One region of the Streptomyces violaceus genome, then DNA from elsewhere that is predicted to be linked to it. Evidence: riboswitches for the same ligand, from Rfam matches in the RefSeq annotation. Region 1 holds a riboswitch; the other holds the start of a gene.
The links. Region 1 has a riboswitch for cobalamin ahead of OG542_RS34505 (ABC transporter substrate-binding protein). Riboswitches for the same ligand answer to the same signal wherever they lie in the genome.

Region 1 (14,897 bases):
CGCACCCTGTGGATCGCGACGTCGTCACGGGATCCGCGGCTGCGGACGAGCGTACGGGTGGGCGGCTGAAACCAGGCGTGCGGCGAGCGGCGTGTGCCGCCTGGCCGACAGGCGCCTGGCATCGAACCGGAACAAACTGGTACCCCTCCTGAGGCCGTCGCAGAACCCCCAGGGAGTCACTCATGCCCGAGGCCCCGCGCCAGGACAACAGGACCGCACCGACCGACGAGGAGCTGCGCAGGCTGGACGCCCACTGGCGGGCCGCCAACTACCTGGCGGCCGGTCAGATCTACCTGCTGGCGAACCCGCTGCTGACCGAGCCGCTCAGGCCCGAGCACATCAAGCCCCGGCTGCTGGGGCACTGGGGCACCTCACCCGGGCTGAACCTGGTCTACACACACCTCAACCGCGTGATCAAGAACCGCGGTCTCGACGCCCTGTGCGTCTGGGGCCCGGGCCACGGCGGGCCCTCCGTGCTGGCCAACTCCTGGCTGGAGGGCAGCTACACCGAGAAGTACCCGGACGCGACCCGGGACGCGCCGGGCATGGAGCTGCTGATGAGGCAGTTCTCGTTCCCCGGCGGCGTGCCCAGCCACGTCGCCCCGGAGGTCCCCGGCTCGATCCACGAGGGCGGCGAACTCGGCTACTCCCTCGCCCACGCCTACGGCGCCGCCCTCGACAACCCGGGCCTGCTGGTCGCCTGCGTGATCGGCGACGGGGAGGCGGAGACGGGCCCGCTCGCCGGCTCCTGGCACGCCAACAAGTTCCTCGACCCCGTCCATGACGGCGCCGTCCTGCCCATCCTGCACCTCAACGGCTACAAGATCGCCAACCCCACCGTGCTGTCCCGCATCCCGGAGGCGGAACTCGACGCGCTCCTGCGCGGCTACGGACACGAGCCCATCCACGTCAGCGGCGACGACCCGGCCACCGTCCACCGCGCGATGGCCCACGCCCTGGACACCGCGCTCGACCGCATCGCCGAGGCACAGCACGCCGCCCGTGAGGAGGGCGTGGCCGAACGCCCGCGGTGGCCGGTCATCGTGCTGCGCACCCCGAAGGGCTGGACCGGCCCGGCCGAGGTGGACGGCGAGCCGGTCGAAGGGACCTGGCGCTCCCACCAGGTGCCGCTGTCCGGCGTCCGAGACAACCCGGAACACCTGCGGCAACTGGAGGCCTGGCTGCGCTCTTACCGGCCCGAGGAGCTGTTCGACGCCGAGGGCCGCCCGGTGGCGGACGTCCTCGACTGCGTCCCCGAGGGCACCGGGCGGCTCGGCGCCACCCCGCACGCCAACGGCGGACTGCTGCTCCGTGACCTGCCGGTCCCGTCCCTGGACGACTTCGCCGTCCCCGTCGACAAACCGGGCACGACGACGCACGAGCCCACCCGGGTCCTGGGCGACCTCCTCGCCCAGGTCATGCGGGACACCACCGACCGCCGTGACTTCCGCCTGGTCGGCCCTGACGAGACCGCCTCCAACCGGCTCCAGGCCGTCTTCGAGGCCAGCGGCAAGACCTGGCAGGCCGGAACTCTGCCGGTGGACGAGCACCTGGACCGGCACGGCCGGGTCATGGAGGTCCTCTCCGAACACCTCTGCCAGGGCTGGCTGGAGGGCTATCTGCTCACCGGCCGGCACGGGCTGTTCTCCTGCTACGAGGCGTTCGTGCACATCGTCGACTCGATGGTCAACCAGCACATCAAGTGGCTGCGCACCTCCCGGCGACTGCCGTGGCGGGCCCCCATCGCCTCCCTCAACTACCTGCTGACCTCGCACGTGTGGCGACAGGACCACAACGGCTTCTCCCACCAGGACCCCGGCTTCGTCGACCACGTCCTCAACAAGAGCCCCGAGGTCGTCCGGGTCTACCTCCCGCCTGACGCCAACACCCTGCTGTCCGTCGCGGACCACGCCCTGCGCAGCCGCGACTACGTCAACGTCGTCGTGGCCGGCAAGCAGCCCTGCTTCGACTGGCTGTCGCTGGACGAGGCCCGGGTCCACTGCGCCCGCGGCGCCGGCACCTGGGAGTGGGCCGGCAGCGAGGACGGCTCCGGGGAACCCGACGTGGTGCTGGCCTGCGCCGGTGACGTCCCCACCCAGGAGGTCCTGGCCGCCGCGCATCTGCTCCGCCGGCACCTGCCCGACCTGGCGGTCCGCGTGGTGAACGTCGTCGACCTGGCCCGCCTGCTGCCCCGCGAGGAGCATCCGCACGGCATGAGCGACTTCGAGTACGACGGCCTGTTCACCTCCGACAAGCCGGTGATCTTCGCCTACCACGGCTACCCGTGGCTGATCCACCGCCTCGCCTACCGCCGCGCCGGGCACTCGCACCTGCACGTGCGCGGCTACAAGGAGTCCGGGACCACGACCACGCCCTTCGACATGGTCGTCCGCAACGACCTCGACCGCTACCGCCTGGTGATGGACGTCATCGACCGCGTCCCGGGCCTTGCGGTGCGCGCCACGGCCGTACGCCAGCGGATGGCCGACGCCCGCACCCGCCACCACGCCTGGATCCGCGAGCACGGCACGGACCTGCCCGAGGTCGCCGAGTGGACGTGGAACGCCTGAGCCGCGGGGCACGTCCTGTAACCCGGTAGGCTTCCCGTGCCCGTAGGGAAGCTCAGGGAAGGAACCCGCGTTGCACGTCCAGGAGTGGCTCGAAACCGTACCCGCCGTGGCCGTCTATGCACTGGTGGGAGTGGTCATCGGCCTGGAAAGCCTGGGCATCCCGTTGCCGGGCGAGATCATCCTGGTCTCCTCCGCGCTGCTCGCCTCCCAGCACGGTGACATCGACCCCGTCGTCCTCGGTGCCTGCGCCACGGCCGGCGCGATTATCGGTGACTCCATCGGCTACGCCATCGGCCGCAAGGGCGGCCGACCCCTGCTGGCCTGGCTGGGCAAGAAGTTCCCCAAGCACTTCAGCGAGGGCCATATCGCCACCGCCGAGCGCTCCTTCGAGAAGTGGGGCATGTGGGCCGTCTTCTTCGGCCGCTTCGTCGCCCTCCTCCGCATCTTCGCGGGCCCCCTCGCCGGCGTGCTCCGCATGCCGTACTGGAAGTTCGCCATCGCCAACGTCCTCGGCGGCATCCTCTGGGCCGGCGGTACGACAGCGGTCATCTACTACGTCGGCATCGTCGCCGAGTCCTGGCTGAAGCGCTTCTCGTGGCTGGGCCTGGTGGCGGCGGTCCTCGTCGGCGTCACGTCCATGCTGGTGATCAAGCGCAAGGCGAAGAAGGCCCAGCCCGTGACGGCTGCCGCGGAGTAGAAAGCCCTTCGCTTTCCTACGCGTGCACCTCACGATGTGCCTTCGCCAACTCGGCGTACATCGTGCCGTTGAGGGTGACCCCCTGCCGCTCTTCCTCGGTCAGCTCCCGCCGGACCTTCGCGGGAACCCCCGCCACCAGTGACCCGGGCGGCACGACCATCCCCTGCGGCACCAGCGCCTGCGCGGCGACAAGAGACCTGGCCCCGATCACGGCCCCGTTCAGCACGGTCGCCCCCATACCGATCAGACAGTCGTCCTCGACGGTCGCCCCGTGCACCACGGCGTTGTGCCCGATGGACACCCGCTCACCCACCGTCACGGGAAAACCCGGGTCGGCATGGAGCGTGCAGTTGTCCTGGACGTTGCTGCTCGCACCGACCGAGATCGCCTCGACGTCACCGCGGAGCACGGCCCCGTACCAGACGCTCGCCCCCGCACTCAGCGTCACGCCCCCGATCACCGAAGCCGTCGGCGCCACGAACGCCTCCGGATCGACCTGCGGCTCCCTGCCGCCGATCCCCGTGATCATCGCCCGCTGTGCCATGCCCGCCTCCAGAAACGTCGTAGACAACGCGCAAACCGTACGACACCCGGTGGGGTGAAGATCACAGGCCTCCGACGCCGCGGGGTGAGCTGCCGCTGAGTACCGTGACTTCGTGCCGAAGCGCAAGAACACGTTCTCATCCTGGCGGCGGGGCCTCGCGCAGCGCGCCGTCCACGCGGGCTGGGCCTGGGTGCAGCGCACCGGCTCCGTCACGGCCGAGCACCCCGGGCGCTACCGCTTCGGCGCGATGGGAACCGGTACCAGGCTCGCCTTCCCGCTCGGCACCGTCTTCGGCGAACCCTGGATCCATGTCGGCGCCCACTGCATCATCGGCGAGCAGGTCACCCTCACGGCGGGCCTGATGCCCGACCTCGATCTCGGCCCCGACCCGATCCTGCGCCTCGGCGACGGCGTCGTCCTGGGCCGCGGCAGCCATGTCATCGCGGACACGACGGTCATCATCGGCAGCGACTGCTACTTCGGTCCGTATGTGTACGTCACGTCCACGAACCACTCCTACGACGATCCGCACGAGCCCATCGGCAAGCAGTGGCCGCGGATGGAGCCGGTGGAGATCGGGCCCGGCTGCTGGATCGGCACGGGCGCGGTGATCCTGCCGGGCGCCCGGATCGGGCGGAACGTGGTGGTGGCCGCGGGCGCGGTCGTCCGGGGCGCGGTGCCCGACCACGCCGTGGTGGCGGGGGCACCGGCCCGCGTCGTACGGCGCTGGACCCCCGCCGACGGCTGGCAGCCACCGCTGCGCACCCCGCCGCCGGTACCGATACCGGACGGTGTCACGCCCGAGCAGCTGCGCGCGCTGTCGGACCTGGACGAGGAAACGGCGGCCCGGCTGGCGGAGCTGGACGAGGAGGCGGCGGCCGGCCTCGCGGAGCTGGAGCCGGGCTCCTGACCTCAGCCCGATGCCAGGAGGACCGTCCCCACCAGGGCCAGCCCCGCGCCCGCGGCCTGCACAGCCCGCAACCGTTCCCGGAGAACCCCTCGCGCGGCCACGGCGGTCACCACCGGGTAGAGGGAGGCGAGTACGGCGGCGACGGTGACCGGGCCGTGCTGCGCGGCGATCGAGTAGGTGCCGTTCGCGGCGACGTCCGCGAGGCCGACGAAGGCGAGCGCGGGCAGCGAGCGCCACGGAAAGCCGTCTGCCGGGAGGGCCGGCGATCCGCGCCGCACCGACACCAGCAGCGCCAGTCCTCCGGCGGTCACGTTCGTCACCCGCTGCACGAACAGCGCGAGGAACAGCCCCGTGAGCGTGGTCGACGCCTCGGCGATCAGGGCCATCACCGCGCCGAAGCCGAACGCCGCGAGGAGGGTCAGGGCGATGGCCTGGCGCTGCACGGGGGCGCCCCGGAACTGGGGGCCGCCGGCGAGGCAGACACCGGCGACGGCGACCAGGATGCCGACGAACTGGAGCAGGCCGGGGCGCTCGCCCAGCACCAGGCCCACTCCGACCGGCACGGCCACGCCGATCGAGCCCAGCGGTGAGACCACGCCCATCGGGCCCAGCGCGAGCGCCTTGTAGAAGGCGAGCATCGCCACCGGCCCGACGAGTCCGGCCGCCACGGCGAACCACAGCTGCGGCCCCGCCTCGCTCCAGCCGCCGGTCGCCACCACGACCGCACCGAGCACGACCACCGCGATCGACTGCGAGACCACGACCACCGTCAGCGCGGGCGTGCGCCGGGTCAGCAGTCCGCCACCGAAGTCGGCCAGCCCCCACAGCAGGCTGGTGGCCAGGGCGAAGAGCGCTGTCATGGTACGGAGGCCTCGCAGTACAGTTCAGTGAACGATCAGGTCAACCACACCATAGTGCACTCGACTGCACTGTGTCATACAAAATATTGGACGGAATGTGTCGGACCTCGAGCTGCTGACCCAGTCCCTGGCGCGCAGCGTCAAGCACTGGCGCGCGGTGCGCGGCTTCACCCTGGACGTGCTCGCCGCCCGGGCGGGCGTCAGCCGCGGCATGCTCATCCAGATCGAGCAGGCCCGCACCAACCCCAGCCTCGGCACCGTCGTCAAGATCGGCGACGCCCTCGGCGTCAGCATCACCACCCTGCTCGACTACGAGAAGGGCCCGAACGTCCACATCGTCCCGGCAGAGCAGGCCGTACGGCTGTGGCACACCGACGCCGGCAGCTACAACCGGCTGCTCGCGGGCACCGAGGCGCCCGGCCCGCTGGAGATGTGGGACTGGCGGCTCATGCCGGGCGAGAGCAGCCCGTCCGACCCGCACCCCGCCGGCACGACCGAACTGCTCCACGTCACGGCGGGGGAACTGACGCTCACCGTCGACGGAGTGGAGCACCGCGTGCCCGCGGGCTCGAGCGTCCACTTCGAGGCCAACGTCCCGCACACCTACGGCAACACCGGGGACGCGCCCATGGAGATGGTCATGGCCGTCTCGGTGCCGCCCGTGTCCTGAGACGCCCGATGGAGGCGGTCCGCTGTTGTTAGCGTGCGGTCATGCGCGCACCCATCGGACACTTCGACGACGCCCGTCCGGCCCCCGCCTGCCTCGACGAACTCACCGGCCCGGTCGCCGACGCCGTACGCCACTGGCCGGGCAGCGTCCCCGCCGACCAGATCCTGTACGTCGATACCGACCCGCGGTGGGCCGACACCGCCGTCTTCGTGGAGCACTACGGCCGGGACCTGCTGGAGCGGTCCGCGAACTGCGTGGTGGTGACGGGCAAACGCGCCGGCGAGACCACGCTCGCCGCGTGCGTCGTGCTGTCCACCACCCGGGTCGACGTGAACGGCGTCGTGCGCCGTCGGCTCGGCGCCCGCAAGGCCTCGTTCGCCGGTATGGACACGGCGACCGGCGAGACCGGCATGGAGTACGGCGGCATCACCCCGCTCGGACTGCCGGACGGCTGGCCCGTGCTGGTGGACGCGGCCGTCGTCGACCTGCCGTACGTGCTGGTCGGCAGCGGCCGGCGGCGCGGCAAGCTGCTGGTCCCGGGCAAGGCGTTCGCGGAACTGCCGGGGGCCGTGGTGCTGGAGGGGCTCGGGGTCTCCTGACCTACGCCGCCGTGTGGTGGGCCAGTGCCAGGTGCGGGTCGGCCTCGCCCGGGGCCGGTTCCGGGTCGGCGTGGACCAGGGCGGCGGTGAGGCGGGGCACGGCGTGCAGCAGCGCGTGCTCGGCGTCGACGGCGATCCGGTGCGCCTCGCGTACCGTCGCGTCGCCGTCCACCACGACCGCGACCTCGGCGCGCAGCCGGTGCCCGATCCAGCGCAGCCGCAGTTCGCCCACCCCGCACACCCCGGGGACCTCGGTCAGCGCCTGCTCGGCCCGGTCCACCAGGGCCGGGTCGACCGCGTCCATCACCCGCCGGAACACCTCCCGCGCCGCGTCCCGCAGCACCAGCGCGATCGCCGCCGTGATCGCCAACCCCACGATCGGGTCCGCCAGTTGCCATCCCAGGGCCGAGCCGCCGGCACCCAGCAGCACGGCCAGTGAGGTGAAGCCGTCGGTGCGGGCGTGCAGTCCGTCGGCGACCAGCGCGGCCGAGCCGATCGCGCGTCCGACCCGGATGCGGTAGCGGGCCACCCACTCGTTGCCCGCGAACCCGACCAGGGCCGCCACGGCGACCGCCGGGACGTGCTGGACCGGGCGCGGGTCGAGGAGGCGGTCGATCGCGGTCCACCCCGCGAAGGCCGCGGACGCGGCGATCGTCAGCACGATCACGAGACCCGCCAGGTCCTCGGCCCGCCCGTAGCCGTAGGTGAAGCGGCGGGTGGCCGCGCGCCGGCCCAGCACGAAGGCGATGCCGAGCGGCACGGCGGTCAGCGCGTCCGCGGTGTTGTGCACGGTGTCCCCGAGCAGCGCCACCGAGCCGGAGACGGCCACCACGAGCGCCTGGGCCAGGGCCGTCACACCGAGCACCGCGAGCGAGACCCAGAGCGCCCGCATCCCGCGGGCCGAGGACTCCAGGGCGGAGTCGACCTTGTCGGCCGTCTCGTGAGAGTGAGGGGTGAGGAGGTGGGACAGCCGGTGGCGCAGGCTGTGACGGTGATGGTGAGGGTGGGTGTGCTCGTGCCGGTCGCTCACTGGGGTCCCCTTCCGGTGCGCGGGAGTGGACGTGCGCACGCCCACAGGGCCATTATGTGCGTATGAGCGCACGCATGCACCTGTCACCTGCGCACGATGCGCATCCGCGCAGCCCCGGCGAGGAACGGTTCGCGCTCGCCGCCGAACTCCTCGCCCTCCTGGGGGACCGGACCGGCTCGCCCTGCCGCTGAATCAGTACCGCGCGGCCGTCCCCAGATATTGCTCGGCGAAGGCCGCGGCCGCGGCGGGCGAGGTGAACAGGCGGCGCAGCCGGGCGAGCGTGGTGCCCGCACGGAACGGGTCGCCCGCCGCCGTGCCGTGGTACACCTCGGACAGCCACTGCGAGAACTCCTGGTAGTCCCACACGCGCCGCAGACACGCCTGCGCATAGCCGGCCAGACCGCTGTCGTCACCCGTGGTCAGGTGGGCCACCAGGGCGTCACCGAGCAGGAAGGCGTCGTGCAGGGCGAGGTTCATGCCCTTGGCGGCGATGGGGGCGACCAGATGGGCCGCGTCGCCCGCGAGGTGGAGCCGGCCGTGCACCATCGGCTCGACCACGTAGTCGTGCATGTCCAGCACACGCTTCTCGATCAGCCGCCCCTCCGTCAGCGGCGGCACACCGGCGGCCCCGAGGCGCTGCTGGAGCTCCGACCAGACGCGCTCGTGCGGCCAGTTCTCCGGGTCGTCGCCCGGCGGGCACTGGAGGTAGTAGCGGGTCACCTCCGGGCTGCGGGGCATCTGGCCCGCGAAGCCGTTCTCGTGACAGCCGAACAGCACGCAGTCGGCCGACGGCGGGGCCTCGGCGAGCAGTGCCAGCCAGCCGATGCCGTAGTCGTGCCGTGCGACCTTGACCTGTTCCGGCGGCAGCGAGGCCCGCGTCACCCCGCGCGCCCCGTCGCAGCCGGCCACGAAGTCGCAGTGCACCACCCGCTGTTCGCCCGTCTCCGGGCAGGTGTACGACACGGAGGGCCGGTCGGTGTCGAGGTCGTGCAGCTCCACGTCCCGGACCCCGAAGCGGATCTCTCCGCCCCGCATGTCGGCGTACTCGCGCACCAGGTCCGTCACCAGCAACGGCTGCGGGTAGACGAAGTGATGACTGCCCGTCATCTCGCCGTAGTGGAACCGGTATCGCTCCCCGTCGAAGCGGAACTCGCACGCGGTGTGCAGCTCCGCGCGGTCCAGCAGGTTCCGGGCGAGGCCCCGCTTCTCCAGGCCGCGTACGGCCCACTCCTCGATGACCCCGGCCCGGGGCCGCTGTTCGATGAACTCCCGGGTCTCGGTCTCCAGCACCAGGCAGTCCACGGAGGCGGCCCGCAGGATGTTGCCGATGGTCAGCCCGGCGGGTCCGGCGCCCACGACGACGACCGGGAAACGTCGAGGGGAGCCTGCGTCCGCGGGCGGGGAGGCGTGGGTCATGCGCTCATTATGGAGCGGGCCCGCCGGTCGTGACCGTCACCCGAGCCGCGGGATCTCGATCGCCGGGCAGCGGTCCATCACCATCTCCAGGCCCGCGGCCCGGGTGCGGTCGTACGCCGTCTCGTCGATGACGCCGAGCTGGAACCACACCGCCCCGGCGCCCTTCGCGACCGCCTCCTCCGCGACCGCTCCGGCGAGGTCGCTGTTCACGAACACGTCCACGACGTCCACGTCGAAGGGGACGTCCGCCAGACTCGCGTACCCCTGCTCGCCGTGCACGGTCTCCGCCTTGGGGTGCACGGGCACGACGCGCTTGCCGTACCGCTGGAGCACCGCGGCTACGCCGTACGCCGCGCGCTGCCGGTTCGACGACAGGCCCACCACGGCCCAGGTGTCGCCGAGCTCGGTGAGGATCCTGCGGACCGTTGCGTCGTCGCCGTACACCGGCGGCCTCCTCGGGAGTCGCGGAAGAGCTGCTGTCCGGGCAACGACGCAGGGTGCGCGGTCATTCCCCGACGCCCTCCGTGATAGCTTGCCGAGGCCAGTCGAACCCATGTACGTGGGTCAGGGAATCCGGTGCGAATCCGGAACTGACGCGCAGCGGTGAGGGGGACGGGCGGGGCCTCTGCCACTGAACGGCTCGTGTGCCGTACGGGAAGGCGCCTCGCACCGGGTGAACCCGAGTCCGAAGACCTGCTGGCGGCCTCCGCGGCCGGCCGGCGGCGGGGGAGCACCGTACGACCGGGCTCCGCGATCGGGCCCTCGACGCCTGAGGACTGGTTTCCTTGCCCCTCGCCCGACCCGCCCGTGCCGCCGTTCTGCTCGCGGCCTGTTCCCTGCTCCTGACCGGCTGCGGGGGCTCGAAGGCCCCGACGGCCGAGGCGGCCGCCGCACTCGACAACTGCGGCCGGAAGGTCCGAGTCGACAAGGCGCCCCGGCACGCCGTCTCCCTCAACCAGGGCACCACCGAGATCCTGCTCTCCCTCGGCCTCGCCGACCGCATGGCCGGCACGGCCACCTGGACCGACCCCGTGATGAAGGGGCTGGAGAAGGCCAACGCGAAGGTGCCGCGCATCGCCGAGAACAACCCCTCCTTCGAACGGGTCCTGGACTCCGACCCCGATTTCGTCGCCGCGTCCTTCGTCTCCACCCTCGGCACGGGCGGCGTCGCCACCCGCGACCAGTTCGAGAAGCTCGGCGTGCCCACGTACGTCTCCCCGTCCGACTGCGCCGGCAAGGACAACTCGGGGGGCGGCGACGGCAAGCGCGACAAGGCGCTGGGCATTGAGGCCGTCTACGGCGAGGTGCGGGACCTCGCGACCGTGTTCGGAGTGAAGGACCGCGGCGACAAGCTCGTGGCCTCCCTCCAGCAGCGGATGAAGAAGGCCACGCGGGGCGTCGACGCCTCCGGCGTCTCCCTTCTGTACTGGTTCGCCAACTCCGAGTCGCCCTACATGGCCGGCTGCTGCGGGGCGCCCGGCATCATGACCCGTGCCCTCGGCGCGAAGAACGCCTTCGACGACACACACGAGGAGTGGCCGCAGGTCAACTGGGAGACGGTCGCCGACCGCAACCCCGATGTCCTCGTCATCGGCGACCTGACCCGCGACTCGCAGACCGCCGAGTCCGCCGCCAAGAAGATCGCCTTTCTGGAGTCCAACCCGGTCACCAAGAACATGGACGCCGTCAGGCACAAGCGGTACGTGCTGCTCAGCGGGCAGGCCATGAACCCGACGATCCGCACGGTCGAGGGCGTGGAGAAGGTCGCGGCCGGACTGCGTGAGTTCGGGCTCGTGAAGTGACCGTCCGCGGACCGGCGCTCGGTGTCGCGGGCGCCTTGCTGCTGGTGGTCTCCATGGCCCTGGCGATCACCATCGGACCGGCCGACATCCGGGTCGGGGACGTGTGGTCCGTCGTCGCGGCGCACATCGGGCTAGGCAGCTCCGACCTGACGCCGATCCGGGACGGGATCGTCTGGCAGCTGCGGCTGCCGCGCACCCTGCTCGCGGCCGTGTGCGGGGCGGGACTGGCCGTGTGCGGGGCGGTGATGCAGTCGCTGCTGCGCAATCCGCTCGCCGATCCGTTCGTGCTCGGGGTGTCCTCGGGTGCCTCCACGGGCGCGGTCGTCATCGTCGTGCTGGGCGTGGGCGGCGGTGTCGTCCCGGTGTCCGCGGGCGCGTTCCTCGGTGCCCTGGTCTCCTTCGCGCTGGTCCTGCTGCTGAGCCACACCCTCGGCGACACCACCGACCGGGTCGTCCTCGCGGGCGTGGCCGCCATGCAGCTGTTCTCCGCGCTCACCTCCTTCGTCGTGCTGACCGCCGCCGACGCCGAGACGACCCGGGGCGTGCTGTTCTGGCTCCTGGGCTCGCTCGGCGGGGCCGGCTGGACCGACGTGTGGCTGTGCTTCACCGTCCTGGCCGTGGCGCTGGTGGTGTGCCTGTCGTACGTCCGTACCCTCGACGCCTTCGCCTTCGGGCAGGACGCGGCGGCCGCGCTCGGGGTGTCCGTGGCCCGCACCCGCCTGGTGCTGCTGTGCGTCACCGCCCTGCTCACGGCCGCGCTGGTCAGCTCGGCCGGGGCGATCGGCTTCGTCGGGCTGGTCCTGCCGCACGCCGCCCGGGCCCTGACCGGACCCGGGCACGCCCGGCTGCTGCCGGTCACCGCCCTCGCCGGTGCGGTGTTCCTGGTCTGGGTCGACACCCTGGCCCGTACGGTCCTGGATCCGCAGGAGGTGCCGGTGGGGGTCGTGACCTCGCTGATCGGGGTGCCGGCGTTCGTGGCGGTGCTCTACCGGACGCGGAGGGTGCGGTGACCGAGACACACGCCCGTGAGACGCAAGCGCCGGTGCGGGCCGGGATCCGGGCCGACCGGGTCAGCCGTCGTGCCGACGGGCGTCTCATCCTCGACGGGGTCGTCCTCGCGCCCGAACCCGGCTCCACCGTCGGCGTCCTCGGTCCCAACGGCTCCGGCAAGTCCACGCTGCTGCGGCTGCTGGCCGGGCTGCTCACGCCGACCGCCGGAGTCGTCACCCTCGACGGCACCCCGCTGGGCGACCTGCCCCGCCGTACCGTCGCCCGCCGCCTCGCCATGGTCGAGCAACAGGCCGACACACAGGTCGAGTTGACGGTTGTGGACGTCGTACGGCTGGGCCGCGTCCCGCACCGCCGCGCCTGGACACCCGCCTCTGCGGACGATGAGCGGGCGATACGCGCCGCCCTGGAGCGCACCGGCCTCGCCGCCCGTGCCGGCCAGCCCTGGCACACCCTCTCGGGCGGCGAACGCCAGCGGGTGCAGATCGCCCGCGCGCTCGCGCAGGAACCCCGGGAACTCCTCCTGGACGAGCCGACCAACCACCTCGACATCCACCACCAACTGGATCTGCTCGGCCTGGTCACCGGCCTGCCGGTCACCACCGTCGTCGCGCTGCACGACCTGAACCTCGCGGCGATGTACTGCGACCGGGTCGTCGTCCTGTGCGGGGGGACGGTCGTGGCGGGCGGTGCTCCGGGCGACGTCCTCACCGAAGAGCTCATCGCGGAGGTGTACGGGGTGCGGGCCGCCGTCAGCCGCGAAGGGCCCGAACAGCGGCCCCACGTTCGTTTCCTGGGCACGTTGGCCTGAGACCTGCCGACCCTGGTCCCTTGCACGCCATTGGTGGGGTGCTTCCCGCCACGGTGGCCTGAAAATGCCGAACATGCCTGCGTGTGCCCGCCCACCCGCCTACGCTCGCCTCGTGCTGCGCATCATCGACGCCCGTAGCGGCGAGCCGGTCGACGCCGCCCCGGCCCGCCGGGGCCTGACCCGTGTCGAGGTGCACGCGCCCGGCTTCGACATGACGAGCCTGCGGGTGCTGCTCGTCGCGGACCTGCTCGTCCGGGCCCTGGAGTTCGGCGGCACACCGGTGTGGGCGCTGCTGACCGGCGGGCGACAGCAAGCGGAGCTGCGCGCGAGCGCCGCGGCGCTCGGCATCCGGCCCTTCGAGGACAGCCCCGACGTGAGCGCGGGGCTGGGCGAGGCCCAGGTCATCCATGTCGCGGTCGAGGGCGGCGCGGCGACTGACGGCGTGCGGATCGATGTCGCCCCCGCACATTCCGAAGACTTGGACACGCGGGACGACATCGACCCCGGTGTCCTGCGTCTCGCCCTGCTCGCCCGGCATCACAGGGCCCCCGCCCGGCTGGAGGCGGCGGCGTTCGAGGAGGCCCGGGTCACCCTCGCCCGGTGGCGCGGCGCGGTCGCCGGTTGGGCCCGGCTGCCCTCGCGGCCCGTCCCCGACGAGGTGCGCCGACGGTTGCGCGACGCCTGGGAGGACGACCTGGACCTGCCCCGGGTACTGGACGTCCTGCACCATGTCGAGACCGAGCCGGAGCTGCCCGACGGCGCGCGCTTCGAGACGTACGCGTACGCCGACCGGCTCCTCGGCCTCGACCTCACCCACGACCTGGGATCCCCGTCATGATCGAGCGCGCCGGAGCCGGCCCACTGCGGCGCCTGGTCGTCCTGCGGCACGCCAAGTCCGCCTGGCCCGTGGACGTCGCCGACCACGAACGCCCCCTCGCCCCGCGCGGCCGCCGGGACGCCCCCGCGGCCGGGCGCGCGCTGGCCGAGGCCGACTGGCTGCCGGACCTCGCGTTGTGCTCCACGGCCGTTCGCGCGCGCGGGACCTGGGACCTGGCCGCCGGCCAGTGGGGCACGCCCCCGCCGGTCCGCCACGACCGGCGACTGTACGCAGCGGGTCCCTCCGGCCTGCTCGCCGTCGTGCACGAGGTACCGGCAGAGGTGGAGACACTGCTGCTGATCGGGCACAACCCCGGCCTGGAGGAACTGGTCCTGGCGCTCGCCGCCGACGGGCTCGACGACACCCTGGAGCGGGTCGGTACGAAGTCCCCACCTCGGCTATCGCCGTTCTGTCCTGGCGCGGCACGACCTGGCGGTCCCTCACCCCCGGCACCGCGCTGCTCACGTCCGTGATCGTGCCCCGGGGCGCGAAGAAGTAGCCGCGGACCGGTCCGGCCCGCTCCCGGGCGCCCGCATAGGCTGGCCGGATGCAGGACGAATACCGCACGGTCGCCCGCGCGGGCGTGCACGAGACCGAGGTCAACCGCTCCCGCTTCCTGTGCGCCCTCGCCCCGGCGGCCACCGAGCAGGAGGCCCAGGACTTCATCGCCACGGTCCGCAAGGAGCACGCCGCCGCCAGCCACAACTGCTGGGCCTATGTCATCGGCGCCGACGCCTCGGTCCAGAAGGCGAGCGACGACGGCGAACCCGGCGGCACCGCCGGCGTCCCCATGCTCCAGATGCTGCTGCGCCGCGACATGCGGTACGTCGTCGCCGTCGTCACCCGCTATTACGGCGGCGTCAAGCTCGGCGCCGGCGGCCTCATCCGGGCGTACGGCGGAGCGGTCGGCGAGGCCCTGGACGCGCTCGGCTCGCGCACTCGCCGCAGGTTTCGCCTGGCCACCGTCACCGTGGACCACCAGCGGGCGGGCAAGCTGGAGAACGACCTGCGCACCACCGGCCGCGAGGTACGGGACGTGCGCTACGGCGAGGCGGTCACGATCGAACTCGCCCTCCCGGACGCCGATGTGGACGCCTTCCGGT
Region 2 (14,897 bases), 4.6 Mb from region 1:
CGCAGGGCGTCCAGCAGCTCCGGCGGGAACTCACGGGACGCGTAGCCGTGCCCGGCCGGCACCGCGATCAGATCGGCCGTCTCCAGCCGCTCCAAGCCGTGCTCGACCTGTACCGAGACGCCCGAGTTCATGCGCAGCGACGGGCCCTCGGCCGAGGCGACCGCGAAATCGTAGACCGGCAGGCCGTCGTCACTGCGGTCGGTGCCGAAGACCTCGCACACCACACCGAGTTCGAAGGGGTTCACGCCGTCGAGCAGAACGACGGCCACGTTCTGGAGCATGTCTCCAGTGTGCCTCGCCCGTGGCAGTAATTCGAGGGTCCACGGCAGTACTGCCACTGACGGTAAGGAGTCATCGGCGCGACAGTGGTGTCCATGGAAACGAACCAGGTACAGACACTCATCGCCATGATCTTCGTACTGGGGACGCTGGTCCTCCTGGTCCTCCCGTCAGTGATCGGCATCGTGCGCGACAGGCGCGTCGACCGTCAGATCTGGGAGGCCCAGGAGGCCCAGGAGGCCCGGGAGAGCGAGTGGGCTCAGAAGTCCTCGTCCAGGTCGACGGTGCCCTCCACCGCCACCTGGTACGCCGAGGGCCGCCGCTCGAAGAAGTTTGTCAGCTCCTGAACCCCCTGGAGCTCCATGAAGGAGAAGGGGTTCTCGGAGCCGTACACCGGAGCGAAGCCGAGCCGGGTGAGCCGCTGGTCGGCGACGCACTCCAGGTACTGCCGCATCGACTCGGTGTTCATGCCCGGGAGGCCGTCACCGCACAGGTCGCGCGCGAACTGCAGCTCGGCCTCGACGGCCTCCCGCAGCATGTCCGTGACCTGCTGCTCGAGCTGGTCGTCGAACAGCTCCGGCTCCTCCTTGCGGACGGTGTCGACCACGTCGAAGGCGAAGGACATGTGCATCGTCTCGTCACGGAACACCCAGTTGGTGCCGGTGGCCAGGCCGTGCAGCAGGCCCCGGCTGCGGAACCAGTAGACGTAGGCGAAGGCACCGTAGAAGAACAGGCCCTCGATGCACGCGGCGAAGCAGATCAGGTTCAGCAGGAAACGGCGGCGGTCGGCCTGGGTCTCCAGCCGGTCGAGCTTGTCCACCCCCTCTGTTCCATCAAATGCAGCCATCCACTTGAAGCAGAACCCGGCCTTCTCGCGGATGGAGGGGATGTTCTCCACCGCGTCGAAGGCGGCGGCGCGGTCCTCCGGGTCGGGGAGATAGGTGTCGAGGAGCGTCAGGTAGAACTGGACGTGGACGGCCTCCTCGAACAGCTGCCGGCTCAGATACAGCCGCGCCTCGGGGGAGTTGATGTGCTTGTACAGCGTCAGCACCAGGTTGTTCGCGACGATCGAGTCGCCGGTGGCGAAGAACGCGACCAGCCGGCCGATCAGGTGCTGCTCCGCCGGGGACAGCTTGGCGAGGTCGGCGACGTCCGAGTGGAGGTCGACCTCCTCCACGGTCCAGGTGTTCTTGATGGCGTCCCGGTAGCGCTCGTAGAAGTCCGGGTAGCGCATGGGGCGCAGGGTGAGCTCGAAGCCGGGGTCGAGAAGGTTCTGGGTGCTCATTACTGGCAGGCCTCGCAGGACTCGGGGTTTTCCAGGGAGCAGGCGACCGCTTCGGGATCCGGGGTGGCCTGCACGGGGACAGTGGCCTGTGCCGCGCGGGCGATGCGGGTCGCCGGGCGCGAGCGCAGGTAGTACGTCGTCTTCAGCCCGGCCTTCCAGGCGTACGCGTACATCGAGGAGAGCTTGCCGATGGTCGGCGTCTCCAGGAACAGGTTCAGGGACTGGGACTGGTCCAGGAACGGAGTCCTGGCCGCCGCCATGTCGATCAGGCCGCGCTGCGGGACCTCCCACGCCGTGCGGTAGAGCGCCCGTACGTCCTCGGGGATCCAGGCGAACTCCTGCACCGAGCCGTTCGCCTCGCGCAGCGCCTCCCGGCTGCGGGCGTCCCACACGCCGAGCCGCTTCAGCTCGTCCACCAGGTAGGAGTTGACCTGGAGGAACTCACCCGACAGCGTCTCGCGCTTGAACAGGTTGGACACCTGCGGCTCGATGCACTCGTACACGCCCGCGATGGAGGCGATGGTGGCCGTGGGCGCGATGGCGAGGAGCAGGGAGTTGCGCATGCCGGTCCCGGCGATGCGCTCGCGCAGGGCCGCCCAGCGCTCGGGCCAGGTCAGCTCCACGTCGTAGTGGTCGGGGTGCAGCACGCCCCGGGCCGTACGGGTCTTCTCCCAGGCCGGCAGCGGGCCGTTGCGCTCGGCGAGGTCGGCGGAGGCCTCGTACGCGGCGAGCATGACGCGCTCGGCGATGCGGGTGGAGAGCGCCTTGGCCTCGGGCGAGTCGAAGGGCAGGCGCAGCTTGAAGAAGACGTCCTGCAGGCCCATGGCCCCGAGGCCGACCGGACGCCACCGGGCGTTGGAGCGGCCCGCCTGCTCCGTCGGGTAGAAGTTGATGTCCACGACCCGGTCGAGGAACGTGACGGCCGTACGGACGGTCTCGTCCAGCCGCTCCCAGTCGAGGTCGCTGGTCGATGTATCGACAAAGGAACCCAGGTTGACCGACCCCAGGTTGCAGACCGCCGTCTCCCCGTCGCTGGTGACCTCCAGGATCTCCGTGCAGAGGTTGGAGGAGTGGACGACGTGGCCCGGCTCGGCCGTCTGGTTGGCGGTGCGGTTGGCGGCGTCCTTGAAGGTCATCCAGCCGTTGCCGGTCTGCGCGAGGGCGCGCATCATGCGGCCGTACAGCTCGCGGGCGGGCAGGGTCTTCTTCGCCAGGCCCTTCGCCTCGGCCGCCCGGTACGCGGCGTCGAACTCCTCGCCCCACAGGTCGACCAGCTCGGGCACGTCCGAGGGGGAGAACAGCGACCACTGCGCGTCGGCGTTCACCCGCCGCATGAACTCGTCCGGCACCCAGTGCGCGAGGTTCAGGTTGTGCGTACGGCGGGCGTCCTCGCCGGTGTTGTCGCGCAGCTCCAGGAACTCCTCGATGTCGGAGTGCCAGGTCTCCAGATAGACCGCGGCCGCACCCTTGCGGCGGCCGCCCTGGTTCACGGCGGCGACCGAGGCGTCGAGGGTCTTCAGGAACGGGACGATGCCGTTGGAGTGGCCGTTGGTGCCGCGGATCAGCGAACCACGAGCACGGATACGGGAGTACGACAGCCCGATGCCGCCCGCGTGCTTCGACAGGCGCGCCACCTGGTGGTACCGGTCGTAGATCGAGTCCAGCTCGTCCTTGGGGGAATCGAGGAGGTAGCAGGACGACATCTGGGGGTGCCGGGTGCCGGAGTTGAAGAGGGTGGGGGAGGAGGGGAGGTAGTCGAGGCGGCTCATGAGCCCGTAGAGGGCGGCGACCTCGTCGACGGACTGTGCCGTGTCGTCCTCGGCGAGGCCGGCGGCGACGCGCAGCATGAAGTGCTGGGGCGTCTCGACGACCTTGCGGGTGATCGGGTGGCGGAGCAGGTAGCGGCTGTGCAGGGTCCGCAGGCCGAAGTAGCCGAAGCGGTCGTCGGCGGCCCGGTCGATCAGCGCGTCGAGCCGGGTGGCGTGCAGGCGCACGAACTCGGCGGTCCGGTCGGCGATCAGGCCCTCTCGGTGGCCGACCGCGACGGACTCGGTGAAGGACGTGACGCCCTGGGAGGCGGCCTCCTCGCGGATGCCGATCGTCAGCAGGCGCGCGGCCAGCCGGGAGTAGGCGGGGTCCTCGGAGATGAGGCCGGCGGCCGACTCCGTCGCGAGCTCGCGCAGCTCCGTCTCGTCCGCCCGCGCGGACCGGCCGCGCAGCGCGGCGGCGGCGACCCGGCCGGGGTCGGCGTCGGGGAGATCGGCGGTCAGCTCGGTCAGGGTCCGCAGCAGCGCGGCACCGGGACCGTCATGCTCTTCTTCGGCGGCTGAGACCGGTTCGGCTGGCGCGATGGTCACGTGGGGCTCTCCCTCGCTCGGCAAGGGGCCTCGCACAGGGCAGGGGGCAGCACACGAGCGCACGCGGCGTCGCGTCCACCGGCCCATTCCACGAGGCCCGGACGTCAGGGCACCCCGGCCGGACGGCCGGGTGCGCTGTCGGCAGGTCCTCGGACTGACTCCCGTGCATGACGTTTCTGGGAACAGACATGCACAAGTACACCGTTGCGGGACAGTTCCGGATTCGCACCGGATTCCCCTGCGGCGACAGCGAGCACGAGCATACATCTTGTGCCGGGTTCCGGTGGCACCCCCAGATGTTGTGTCGCGCGGGTTTCGGAGCGTCAACTGGTAGGTGAGGAGAGTTCACCAAGGGGCCCGGGGGGTACGGCGGCGTTCCTCACGCTTCGCCACCGGGTTGCGGGGCGTGTCGGGAGTGCTTCCATGGAAGTAGGTGCCGACGTCCGCGGTCCTCCGCACTGGGAACCAGCTCGCCCTCGGAGGGAGTACTCACCATGACGAGGGTCGTCCGTCGCACACCGGGCAAGGAGCGGCCGCACAACGCGCCGATGGCCACGCTGGATCTGCGGCGGGCGGCGAGACGGACCAGCCGCGTCGTCCTCGGCCACTGGCACAGCCTGACCATCCGTCTTGAGGCCCGCCGCGGCACCACCCGGCCCAGGAAGTGGCGCAGGTGGTTCTCCTACACCAACGTGCTCCGGATGGTCTGGGCGGTCGGCGCCCTCGTGGTCTTCGGCTGGATCGGGGCCGGCGTACACATGCTGGTCAGCGACCAGACGACCACGGTCGAGAGATGGCAGCAGGAGCCGGGGCTCGACGCCCTGCTCCGTTTCATCGGTCCGGTCCTCACCGCTTCGGTCGCCGCCGCGCTCTTCATGTTCTGGTGGTACAGCTGGAACAAACGGCGATACCTCGTGAAGGCGCGCAAGGACCCGCACAAGCTCGTGCTCACGGCCGGGCAGGACTCCACCGAGATCGTGGGTCGCGAGGAGCTCGCGCAGGTCATCGCCCAACGGCTGAGGCAGCGCAGCACTCGTCGGCCCTATCTGCTCGTGGGCGGTGTCGGCACGGGGAAGACCGCCGTCCTCGTGCGGCTCACCGAACTACTGGCCCAGGAGCGTGCCGTGCCCGTGCCGATCCGGCTGCGGGACGCCGACGGCGGGACCGATCTGAACTTCGAGCGCATGGCCAGGCAGCGTTTCGCCGAGGTGGCGCCGCAGGGCATTCTGGCCCGCACCAAGACCGATCGGGTCTGGCAGCAACTGCTTGCCGACGACAAGCTGGTCGTCATCGCCGACGGACTCGAAGAGGCTCTCCTCGACGGCGGTGTTCAGCAGAACCGGGACAACATCATCCGCTGTGCCATCGAACGCGCTTATGAGGAGCGGCTACCGGTGGTCATCGCCTCCCGGCCGCACAGTCCTCTGGACAGCACGCCCGCCGCGATCGTGGAGCTGGAACCGCTGAGCGAGGAGGAGGCGCTGCAATTCGTCAAAGCCTCCGTACCGGGGACGGACGAGCGCCGTGTGGACTGGATCGTGGAGACGGCGGAGGTGACCGAATCGCCCGTCTACCTGCAGATCGCCCGTGAACTGCACCGGCACGGCGCCCTGGAACGGGACCGTCCGACCGACGACCCGAAGCGTCTGAACACACGCAGCCGGGACCGGAGCACGCTTCGGTTGTGGCTGTTGGACACCTGGGGCCGTGCCTTGCACGAGGGCCGACTGTGTGAGGACGTCGCGCTGACCCCGCAGGAGCGCCGGGACACCCTTGCGGTGGTCTCCGCTCTGGCCTGCGTGGGACTGCTTCAGGACAAGCTGGAAGTGGACTTCGCCGAGTTGCTCGGCCCGGACGTCCAGCCCGGCAGAGTGCGATACGTCGGGGCCGAGGCAGGCCACTTGTGGACCAGGGCGCGCGGCACCGACGGGTACGGCAGCCACGGGAACGCCTTCTCCGAGTGGCACCGGGAACAGATCTGGGCCGCGCTCCGCGCCAGGCTCGGCGACGAGGAGGCGAGGCGGCTGCAGAAGGGGAACATGGCGCAATGTCACGCTGTGCTCGCCCGTCTGGTGGGCAACGCGGACAAGCTCGGGCTGTTGGAGAGCTCCGAGACGAAGGCGCGCTTCCCGCACAGCATCCTGCAGGCCTACTTCGGCTTCCGTCTGCTGAGCCGCATGGAGGAGGCCGACGTCGGCGAGCTGATCGCGCAGGCGCTGCAGTCGCCCGGCCCCGGCCGTGAGTTGCTGGTCGCGGTCGTGTTCATGTCCCGGGGGAGGGTGGGGAGACGTTCGCCCCGAGTCGGCGGCGTCGGGGCCGGGTTCCAGGAGGGGAAGGATGAGCTGTCGCTGAGCAGCCCCGTGCGTGGGCGCGCCCTCTCCGAGCGGCTCTGTGAGGCCGCGCAGCACCGACCGGACGACCCGAAGACCCTCGACCTCTACGCCGCTGCCCTCGAAGTCGAGAGTGTGGAAGCCGACCCCGGACGGCTGGGCGACATCGTCGGGAGGGTGGCGGCCGACTGGTCGGGCATCCAGGGAGATCAGCGCACTCTCGAGGATGCGAAACTGAGGCTGCTCAAGCAACTGGGCGCGGCTTCGCGGGTGGCTTCCAAGAAGATCGACACCACGGCGATGTACGAGAAGATCTTCGAGCTGGGCATCGCTGAGCCCTCGTACTCCATCCGCCTGGCCGTCGCCCAGGAGTTCGGCAGCGGCGGCAACGAGGCGTTCGCCGTGATCCGTGAGCGGGTCGGTCTCAACAGTGACCCCATAGGGGAGTACAACGCCAAGATCCTCGAAATGAAAGCCGAGAACACGAGGGAATTCGAAGCGTGGACCTCGAGAATGGGGCAGGCCAGATCCGCCCGTGCGTCCTCGCCTGCCGCGTCCTTCGAGGCCATCGATCGGCTGCAGATCGAGCGGGAGGAACTCAACCAGCGGTACGAGAACCAACGGGTCGAACTGCTGCGTGAGTTCGTGATGCGGGCCTGGATGCTGCCCATGTTGCTGGGGTCGGTCGACGACTCCCACCGTGGTGAGGCCCGGGAGCGCCTCACCAAATGGCTGCTGCACCTCGACCCGGCCCACACGGACGGCGCCCCCGATATGCCGCTCGCCCTGGAGGCGGCGCTGGCCCAGGGTTTCAAGTACGCGGCCAACCGGCGCCAGCGTCATCCGAACACGGATACCGGCAGAAGCGTGGACCTGATCCGGCAGGCGGAGACCGTACTGCAGCAGACCCGGTGCTGGTACTCGCAGCTCAGCCTGCTTCAGGCGCTGTGCCTGTGGAGGCTTCCGGACCGGCTCGGCCACCATGACCGGGACGGCGACACGGCAGGGCCGAGCGACGATCACCACGCATCGCGCGAGCCGCTCCTGACGATCGGTGGTTCCACCGCCGTGCAGACCGTGCGGCGCTGGCTGGCGATGGCCGGCACGGTGAACGCACCGCCCGGCCCGCCCGGTGCGAACGGCGACTCGCCGCGGCGGCTGCTGCACCCGTTCGTCGCCGAGGCGGGCGATCTGGTGGCCCTCGCCCTGGAGACCGGACAGCCCGAGCGTTTCCTCTGGATCGACGAGAAGGGCGTCGCCGACAACATCGGTTCCCGTGCGGACCACTCCGGCGCCTACCGCAAGCACAACCTGTGGATTCCGCCCTCGGTCGGCTGGAGCACTCTCGACGGGCGGGCCCAACGCCTCGTCGCCGACGTGCTGGTGATGCTGAACCTCATCGACCGGGACGGAAACCCCGACGAGGTCGAGGAGCGCATGGCCCGCGCGGAGCAGTCCGGCATGCCTCTCCCGCCGTGCCTCTGCACGAACCGCGAGCCGCTGCAACCCGGCGCGCGGGTCGGTACCGCGACCCCGCCCGCACCCGGCACCGCATGTCTGCCCGACTGCAAGTTCCAGCTCTGCCCGTACCCTCCCCATGGCTGTGTGCCCCGGGGAGAGATCCGGGAGCCGTTCTGCCGCCAGCAGCAGGCCCTGCTGCCCGGACGCCTGCGCCGCTGGTTCCCCAGGCTGTTGCGCCGGAAGACGCCACCTTGGGTGAGCATGCGCGTCCGTGAGCTGGACCGCTTCTGGCATGCGATGGCCGCACGCACCCGCGACTAGGGCGGCGGCCGGACACGCCAACGGGCCGCCGGGTGCTCTCCCGACGGCCCGTCCTGCGCCGGGATCAGTGCGAGGTGCCCGCCGTGGCCGGCGGCAGCTCCACCTGGACCCCCGGGTCGCCCGCGTCGGCCGTGTAGTCCTCCGGCTTGGTCTCGTCGATGCCGTCGGGGGCCTTGAGGGCCTTCAGGACGAAGGTGAGGACCACCGTCACCACCACGTTCAGGACGAACGCCGTGAGGCCGATGTAGCCGATCTCGCCGATGCCGGGGATCTCCTTCGAGGAGCCGCCGAAGTGCTTCTGGGTCGGCGAGGCGACCCCGTACGCGGCGGCCGTGCCGTAGACCATGCCGACCGCCCAGCCCGCGAGCAGCGCCCAGCGGTGGAACCAGCGAGTGAACAGGCCGCCGACCAGGGCCGGGAAGGTCTGCAGGATCCAGATGCCGCCGAGCAGCTGGAAGTTGATGGCGACGGTCTTGTCCATGGTGAGGACGAAGGCCAGCGCGCCCACCTTCACCAGCAGGGAGACCAGCTTGGATACCTTGGTCTCCTGCGCCGGTGTGGCGTCGGGCTTGATGAAGTCCTTGTAGATGTTGCGGGTGAAGAGGTTCGCGGCCGCGATGGACATGATGGCGGCGGGCACGAGCGCTCCGATGCCGATCGCGGCGAAGGCCACGCCCGCGAACCAGTCCGGGAACATCGTCTCGAACAGCTGCGGGATCGCCAGCTGCCCGTTCTGCACCTTGATCCCGGCCGCGATCGCCATGAAGCCGAGCAGCGCGAGCAGGCCCAGCATCAGCGAGTACAGCGGCAGGATCGTGGTGTTGCGGCGGATCACCTCACGGCTGCGCGAGGACAGCGTCGCCGTGATCGAGTGCGGGTACATGAACAGCGCGAGCGCCGAGCCGAGCGCCAGCGTGGCGTACGTCCACTGCCCCGCCTCCGGCGGCACCAGCGCACCACGCGGCGCGCCCGTCGCCGGGTTGGTCTGGCTGTACGCGTCGCCCGCCTTGGCGAAGATCTCGTCGAAGCCGCCCAGCTTGATCGGGATGTAGATGATCGCCACCGCGATGACGATGTAGATCAGGGTGTCCTTGACGAAGGCGATCAGCGCCGGGGCACGCAGGCCCGACGAGTACGTGTAGGCCGCCAGTACGCCGAACGCGATCAGCAGTGGCAGGTCCTTGATGAACCAGTTGGTGTCCTCGCCGCCGCCGACGCCCATCACGTCCAGCACGGCCTGGATGCCGACGAGCTGGAGCGCGATGTACGGCATGGTCGCGAGGATGCCGGTGACGGCCACGGCCAGCGACAGGCCCTTCGAGCCGAAGCGGCCGCGCACGAAGTCGGAGGTCGTCACGTACCCGTGCTTGTGGGAGACCGACCACAGGCGGGGGAGGAAGGTGAAGATCAGCGGGTAGACCAGGATCGTGTACGGCACCGCGAAGAAGCCGGCCGCGCCCGCCGCGTAGATCGCCGCCGGTACGGCCACGAAGGTGTACGCCGTGTACAGGTCGCCGCCGAGCAGGAACCAGGTGACCCAGGTGCCGAACGACCGGCCGCCCAGGCCCCACTCGTCGAGGCTGTTCTCGTTCTCGGCCTTGCGCCACCGCGAGGCCAGGAAGCCCATGGCCGTGACGAGCAGGAAGAAGAAGATGAAGACGGCGAGTGCGACGCCGTTCACGCCGTCCTTCACCGCGTACCTCCCCGACGGGCGCGCTGGTCACGCTGCCACAGCTTGTAGGCGGTCATCGTCAGCGCGGTGGAGATGAGCACCCACGCCATCTGGTACCAGTAGAAGAACGGGATGCCGATGAAGGCCGGGTCGGTCTTGGCGTAGGAGCCGACCCACAGCATGGCCACGAAGGGCGCTGTGAGGCAGAGGGCGATGACGACGCGCACCGGCGTCACCACCGGTCCTCTACTGGCTTCTGGGGCTTGCGACATCAGGCGGCTCCGTCCCCTCAGTGATCACCTGTGTAATGCGCAGGCAATCTAGGTCAGGGTGCGGCGAGAGCGGAACCCCTCGTCCGCAATGCGGTACCCAATAGAAACCCGGGCTCACCAGCGGTCCGCGGCGTGCGCTACTCGACAGGCCGCTTCAGTCGCGCCACGAACTTGTACCGATCCCCCCGGTACACCGACCGCACCCACTCCACCGGCTGCCCCTCCCGGTCCAGCGAGTGCCGGGACAGCATCAGCATCGGCAGGCCGACGTCCGTGCCGAGCAGGCCGGCCTCGCGCGGGGTGGCCAGCGATGTCTCGATGGTCTCCTCGGCCTCCGCGAGATGGACGTCGTAGACCTCGGCGAGCGCGGTGTACAGGGACGTGTACTTCACCAGCGACCGCCGCAGCGCCGGGAAGCGCTTGGCGGACAGATGCGTGGTCTCGATGGCCATCGGCTCACCGTTGGCCATGCGCAGCCGCTCGATGCGCAGCACGCGTCCGCCGGGCGCGATGTCGAGCAGGCCGGCGAGGCGGTCGTCGGCGGTGATGTAGCCGATGTCCAGCAGCTGCGACGTGGGTTCGAGGCCCTGGGCGCGCATGTCCTCTGTGTACGAGGTCAGTTGCAGCGCCTGGGAGACCTTCGGCTTGGCGACGAACGTGCCCTTGCCCTGGATGCGCTCCAGACGGCCCTCGACGACCAGCTCCTGCAGCGCCTGGCGCACCGTCGTGCGCGAGGTGTCGAACTCCGCGGCCAGCGTGCGCTCGGGCGGTACCGGCGTGCCGGGCGCCTGCGTGTCCGTCATATCGAGCAGGTGCTTCTTCAGGCGGTAGTACTTGGGCACGCGTGCGGTACGGACGGGCGCCCCGCTCTCGTTCTCAGCACTGCTGACGTCGGTGCTCATGCTCCGCCTTCCCGGCTCGGTCCGCCGACACGATCCCACTTGTATACCGTCGGCACCGCTTTTGGTCTAGTCCACCACATCCAGTGGTCTACCCGAAGTATGGCGTGCGCAGTCGGCTTTTCGCTGGCTTATTACTTAAAGGTTCCTGCATATGTAGGTCGCATAACGGCTGGTCAGAGCCTTATCGGGACTCTTGACAGGCCTTCTGGTCCAAGCCAAGCTCCTCCCTACTGGTCTACACCAATGGTCCAGGCCCGGCCCCACGTTCACCGCGAGGAGCCAGGGGGGTTGTGGGCATCCCTGAGGAGGGTGGCGTGAAGCGCAAGCTGATATTCGCGATCGGTATCGCGGGAATGATGGTCTCCATCGCGGCGTGTGGGGGCGAGGGCGGTGGTGCGGACAAGGGCGGCGCGGACGCCAAGGAGCTGACGGTCTGGCTCACCGTCGACGCCCAGAACAACTGGCCGCAGCTCGTGAAGGCCGCCGACGCCGCGGTGCAGAAGAAGCACCCCGGCCTCAAGATCAACCACGAGTACTACGGCTGGCCCGACAAGAACGCCAAGCTCGACGCCGTGCTCGCCACCGACAAGGCCCCCGACGTGGTCGAGATGGGCAACACCGAGATGCTCGGCTACATGGTCAAGGGCGCCTTCGCTCCCCTGGACCCGGCGAAGTTCGACAACTCCGACGCCTGGCTGGACGGCCTCAAGGCCTCGGTGACCTACGAGGACAAGACCTACGGCGTCCCGTACTACGCCGGCGGCCGTGTCGCCAACTGGCGCAAGGACATCGCGGCTTCGGTCGGTGTGAAGACGCCCCCGAAGACGTACAAGGAGCTGACCGCCGCCCTGGACAAGATCCAGAAGAAGCAGGGCGGCAAGTTCAACGCCTGGTACCAGCCCACCCGCGACTGGTACGCGGCCATGTCCTTCGTCTACGACGCCGGCGGCGCCATCGCCACCGAGTCGGGTGGCCAGTGGAAGGCCTCTCTCTCCTCGCCCGAGTCCCTCAAGGGCCTGACGGAGTTCAAGAACGTCGTCGACTCCTACATGCACGGCGACAAGACCAAGGACGAGTCCGACCGCTACATCGTCTACGGCCAGGGCAAGTCCGCCATGATCTTCGCCGCCGCCTGGGAGGGCGCGACCGCCGAGGACCCGAAGAACGACAAGACCGGCAAGCTCAAGGGCAAGCTCGAGAACTTCGTGATGCCCGGCCCGTCCGGCAAGAACATGCCCGTCTTCCTGGGCGGCAGCGACCTGGCGGTGCCGGTGAAGTCCGACGCGCAGGACCTGGCCGCCGAGTGGATCAACGCGTACACCGGCTCCTCCGGGCAGAAGGGCCTGATGGCCAAGGGCAACCTTCCCAACAACAAGATCGACCTCGCGACGCTGAAGAACGACCCGGCGACGGCTGTCCCCGCCACCGCGGCCGAGTCCAACTGGTTCGTCCCGATGGCCCCCGGCTGGGGCCAGGTCGAGAAGGCGCAGATCCTGCAGACCATGCTGCAGAGCATCGGCACCGGCAAGAAGTCGGTCGAAGCCGCCGCCAAGGACGCGGACGCCGCGATCGACAAGGTCATCAACACCAAGTGACCTTCGGGCGGGGCTCCCTGTCGGCGGAGCCCCGCCGTCGTCAAGACCTGAGGGACCGCCGAGGAGCGCGCGATGAGTGCCGCAGACACCACCACCCCTGCCAAGGTGCCGCCACCGCGGCAGGCACCGCCACCCCCTGCCGATGAACCGCCACGGGTGAAGCGGCCGTCGGGCGGGGCCACGGCCCCCTGGCTGCTGCTCGCGCCCTGCCTGCTGATCCTCGCCCTGGTCATGGGCTATCCGCTGGCCCGGCTGGTCACCCTGTCCTTCCAGAAGTTCGGGCAGTCCCAGCTGTGGGGCTTCCAGCCGGCCGAGTCGGTCGGGTTCGACAACTTCGCCAAGGTGCTGGGCGACGGCGAGTTCTGGGCCGTCGTCGTGCGCACCGTCCTCTTCGCGGCCGGGGCCGTCGTCTTCACGATGGTGATCGGCATGGCGCTCGCCCTGCTGCTGCAGCGAGTCTCCGGCTGGCTGAAGGTGCTCATCAACATCGTGCTGGTGGCGAGCTGGGGCATGCCGGTGATCGTGGCGACCACGGTCTTCAAATGGCTCTTCGACTCGGACTACGGCGTCCTCAACGCGCTGCTCAGCAAGCTGCCCGGCGTCGACATGATCGGCCACAACTGGTTCGCCAGTGGGCCCGAGGGCCTGGCCGTGATCATGCTGCTGGTGGTGTGGGGAGCCGTGCCGTTCGTGGTGATCACACTCAGCGCCGGTCTCACCCAGGTCCCGAAGGAACTGGAGGAGGCGGCCCGCCTGGACGGCGCCGGCTCCTGGGGCGTCTTCCGCTACGTCACCCTGCCCGTCCTCAAGCCGATCATCGTGATGCTCACGACCCTGTCGGTCATCTGGGACATGGGCGTCTTCCCGCAGGTGTTCGTCATGCGCAACGGCCACCCGGAGCCGGAGTTCCAGGTCCTCAACACCTACTCCTACGACCGGGCGTTCGTGGTCAACGACTACGCGCAGGGCTCGGCCATCGCGCTGATCACCGTCCTGCTGCTGCTCGGCGTGGTCGCCGTCTACATGCGGCAGATGCTGAAGATCGGAGAGGTCGAATGAGCACGCTCGCCGGAGCCGGCCGCCGCAAGTCGCGGCTCGGCTGGAACCTCCTCGGCCTCCTGGTCTTCCTCGTCGCCGGCTTCCCGCTCTACTGGATGCTCAACACGGCGTTCAAGCCCGCAAAGGACGCCATCGACCCGGACCCGAGCCTGCTGCCCACCGGCATCACCTTCGCCAACTTCGGCCGGGCGCTGGACATCGCCGACTTCTGGGGCCCGGTGGGCCGCAGCCTGGTGGTGTCGCTGGCGGTCGTCGTCATCGGCATGGTCGTCGGGCTGCTGGCCGCGCTCGCCATCTCCCGGTTCGCCTTCCGCGGCCGGAAGATCGTGATCGTGGGCATCCTGGCGGTCCAGATGGTCCCGCTGGTCGCCATGATCATCCCGGTGTTCCTGCTGCTCAACGACCTGGGCCAGTACGACCGGCTGACCGGCCTCATCATCACGTACCTGACCTTCGTCCTCCCGTTCACGGTGTGGACATTGCGCGGCTTCATCGTCAACATCCCGAAGGAACTGGAGGAGGCGGCCATGGTCGACGGCTGCTCCCGCACGGGCGCCTTCCTCCGGGTCGTCTTCCCGCTCCTGGCCCCCGGCATGGTCGCCACCTCGGTCTACGGCTTCATCCAGGCCTGGAACGAGTACCTCTACGCCCTGATGCTGCTCAGCCAGAAGAACCAGACCGCGACCGTCTGGCTCGGCAACTTCACCACCAAGCACGGCACCGAATACGCCCCGATGATGGCCGGCGCCACGATGATGGCCGTGCCCATCGTCGCCCTCTTCCTCCTCGTCCAGCGCAAGATGGCCGCGGGCCTGACCGCGGGCGCCGTGAAGGGATGACCTCACCCGATGACGACACTCGCCAGCGGTGCCGACACGCTCACGCGTGACGCCCTGACGGTTCTCCAGCCCGGCTTCACCGGCACCACCGCCCCCGACTGGCTGCTGCGCCGGCTCGGTGAGGGTCTCGCCTCCGTCGGCCTGTTCGGCCGCAACATCGCCTCGCCCGGCCAACTGGCCGCGCTCACCGCGCAGCTGCGGGCCGAGCGCGACGACGTGCTGGTCGCGATCGACGAGGAAGGCGGTGACGTGACCCGCCTGGAGGTGCGGTCCGGCTCCTCCTTCCCGGGCAACCACGCGCTCGGCGCGGTCGACGACGTCGAGCTGACGCGAGCGGTCGCCCACGAACTGGGCCGCCGCCTCGCCGCCTGCGGCGTGAACCTCAACTGGGCCCCGTCGGCCGACGTGAACTCCAACCCGTCCAACCCGGTGATCGGCGTCCGTTCCTTCGGCGCCGACACCGAACTGGCCGCCCGGCACACCGCGGCCTATGTGACGGGCCTCCAGTCCGCCGGAGTCGCCGCC

Region 2: linked by a shared signal. The riboswitch ahead of OG542_RS13300 (ribonucleoside-diphosphate reductase subunit alpha) and the one ahead of OG542_RS34505 (ABC transporter substrate-binding protein) in region 1 are both predicted to bind cobalamin.

The regions. Positions count from the first base shown of each region.
Region 1 covers NZ_CP107911.1:7,640,946-7,655,842, forward strand. The annotation lists gene OG542_RS34445 (beta-glucosidase family protein) at 1-69, shown strand, start outside; gene OG542_RS34450 (phosphoketolase family protein) at 183-2,570, shown strand; gene OG542_RS34455 (DedA family protein) at 2,641-3,267, shown strand; gene OG542_RS34460 (gamma carbonic anhydrase family protein) at 3,284-3,811, opposite strand; gene OG542_RS34465 (acyltransferase) at 3,924-4,721, shown strand; gene OG542_RS34470 (DMT family transporter) at 4,724-5,581, opposite strand; gene OG542_RS34475 (XRE family transcriptional regulator) at 5,679-6,251, shown strand; gene OG542_RS34480 (YbaK/EbsC family protein) at 6,293-6,850, shown strand; gene OG542_RS34485 (cation diffusion facilitator family transporter) at 6,852-7,880, opposite strand; partial or broken gene OG542_RS34490 (transcriptional regulator) at 7,943-8,053, shown strand; gene OG542_RS34495 (4-hydroxybenzoate 3-monooxygenase) at 8,073-9,296, opposite strand; gene OG542_RS34500 (CoA-binding protein) at 9,333-9,740, opposite strand; cobalamin riboswitch at 9,822-10,011, shown strand; gene OG542_RS34505 (ABC transporter substrate-binding protein) at 10,082-11,098, shown strand; gene OG542_RS34510 (FecCD family ABC transporter permease) at 11,095-12,108, shown strand; gene OG542_RS34515 (ABC transporter ATP-binding protein) at 12,105-12,917, shown strand; gene OG542_RS34520 (hypothetical protein) at 12,991-13,755, shown strand; partial or broken gene OG542_RS34525 (SixA phosphatase family protein) at 13,752-14,293, shown strand; gene OG542_RS34530 (YigZ family protein) at 14,342-14,897, shown strand, end outside.
Region 2 covers NZ_CP107911.1:2,998,817-3,013,713, reverse strand. The annotation lists gene OG542_RS13315 (GlxA family transcriptional regulator) at 1-281, opposite strand, end outside; gene OG542_RS13310 (hypothetical protein) at 375-626, shown strand; gene OG542_RS13305 (ribonucleotide-diphosphate reductase subunit beta) at 539-1,564, opposite strand; gene OG542_RS13300 (ribonucleoside-diphosphate reductase subunit alpha) at 1,564-3,921, opposite strand; cobalamin riboswitch at 4,045-4,184, opposite strand; gene OG542_RS13295 (NACHT domain-containing protein) at 4,416-8,033, shown strand; gene mctP (monocarboxylate uptake permease MctP) at 8,098-9,726, opposite strand; gene OG542_RS13285 (DUF3311 domain-containing protein) at 9,723-9,977, opposite strand; gene OG542_RS13280 (GntR family transcriptional regulator) at 10,115-10,879, opposite strand; gene OG542_RS13275 (extracellular solute-binding protein) at 11,194-12,474, shown strand; gene OG542_RS13270 (carbohydrate ABC transporter permease) at 12,547-13,533, shown strand; gene OG542_RS13265 (carbohydrate ABC transporter permease) at 13,530-14,372, shown strand; gene OG542_RS13260 (glycoside hydrolase family 3 protein) at 14,382-14,897, shown strand, end outside.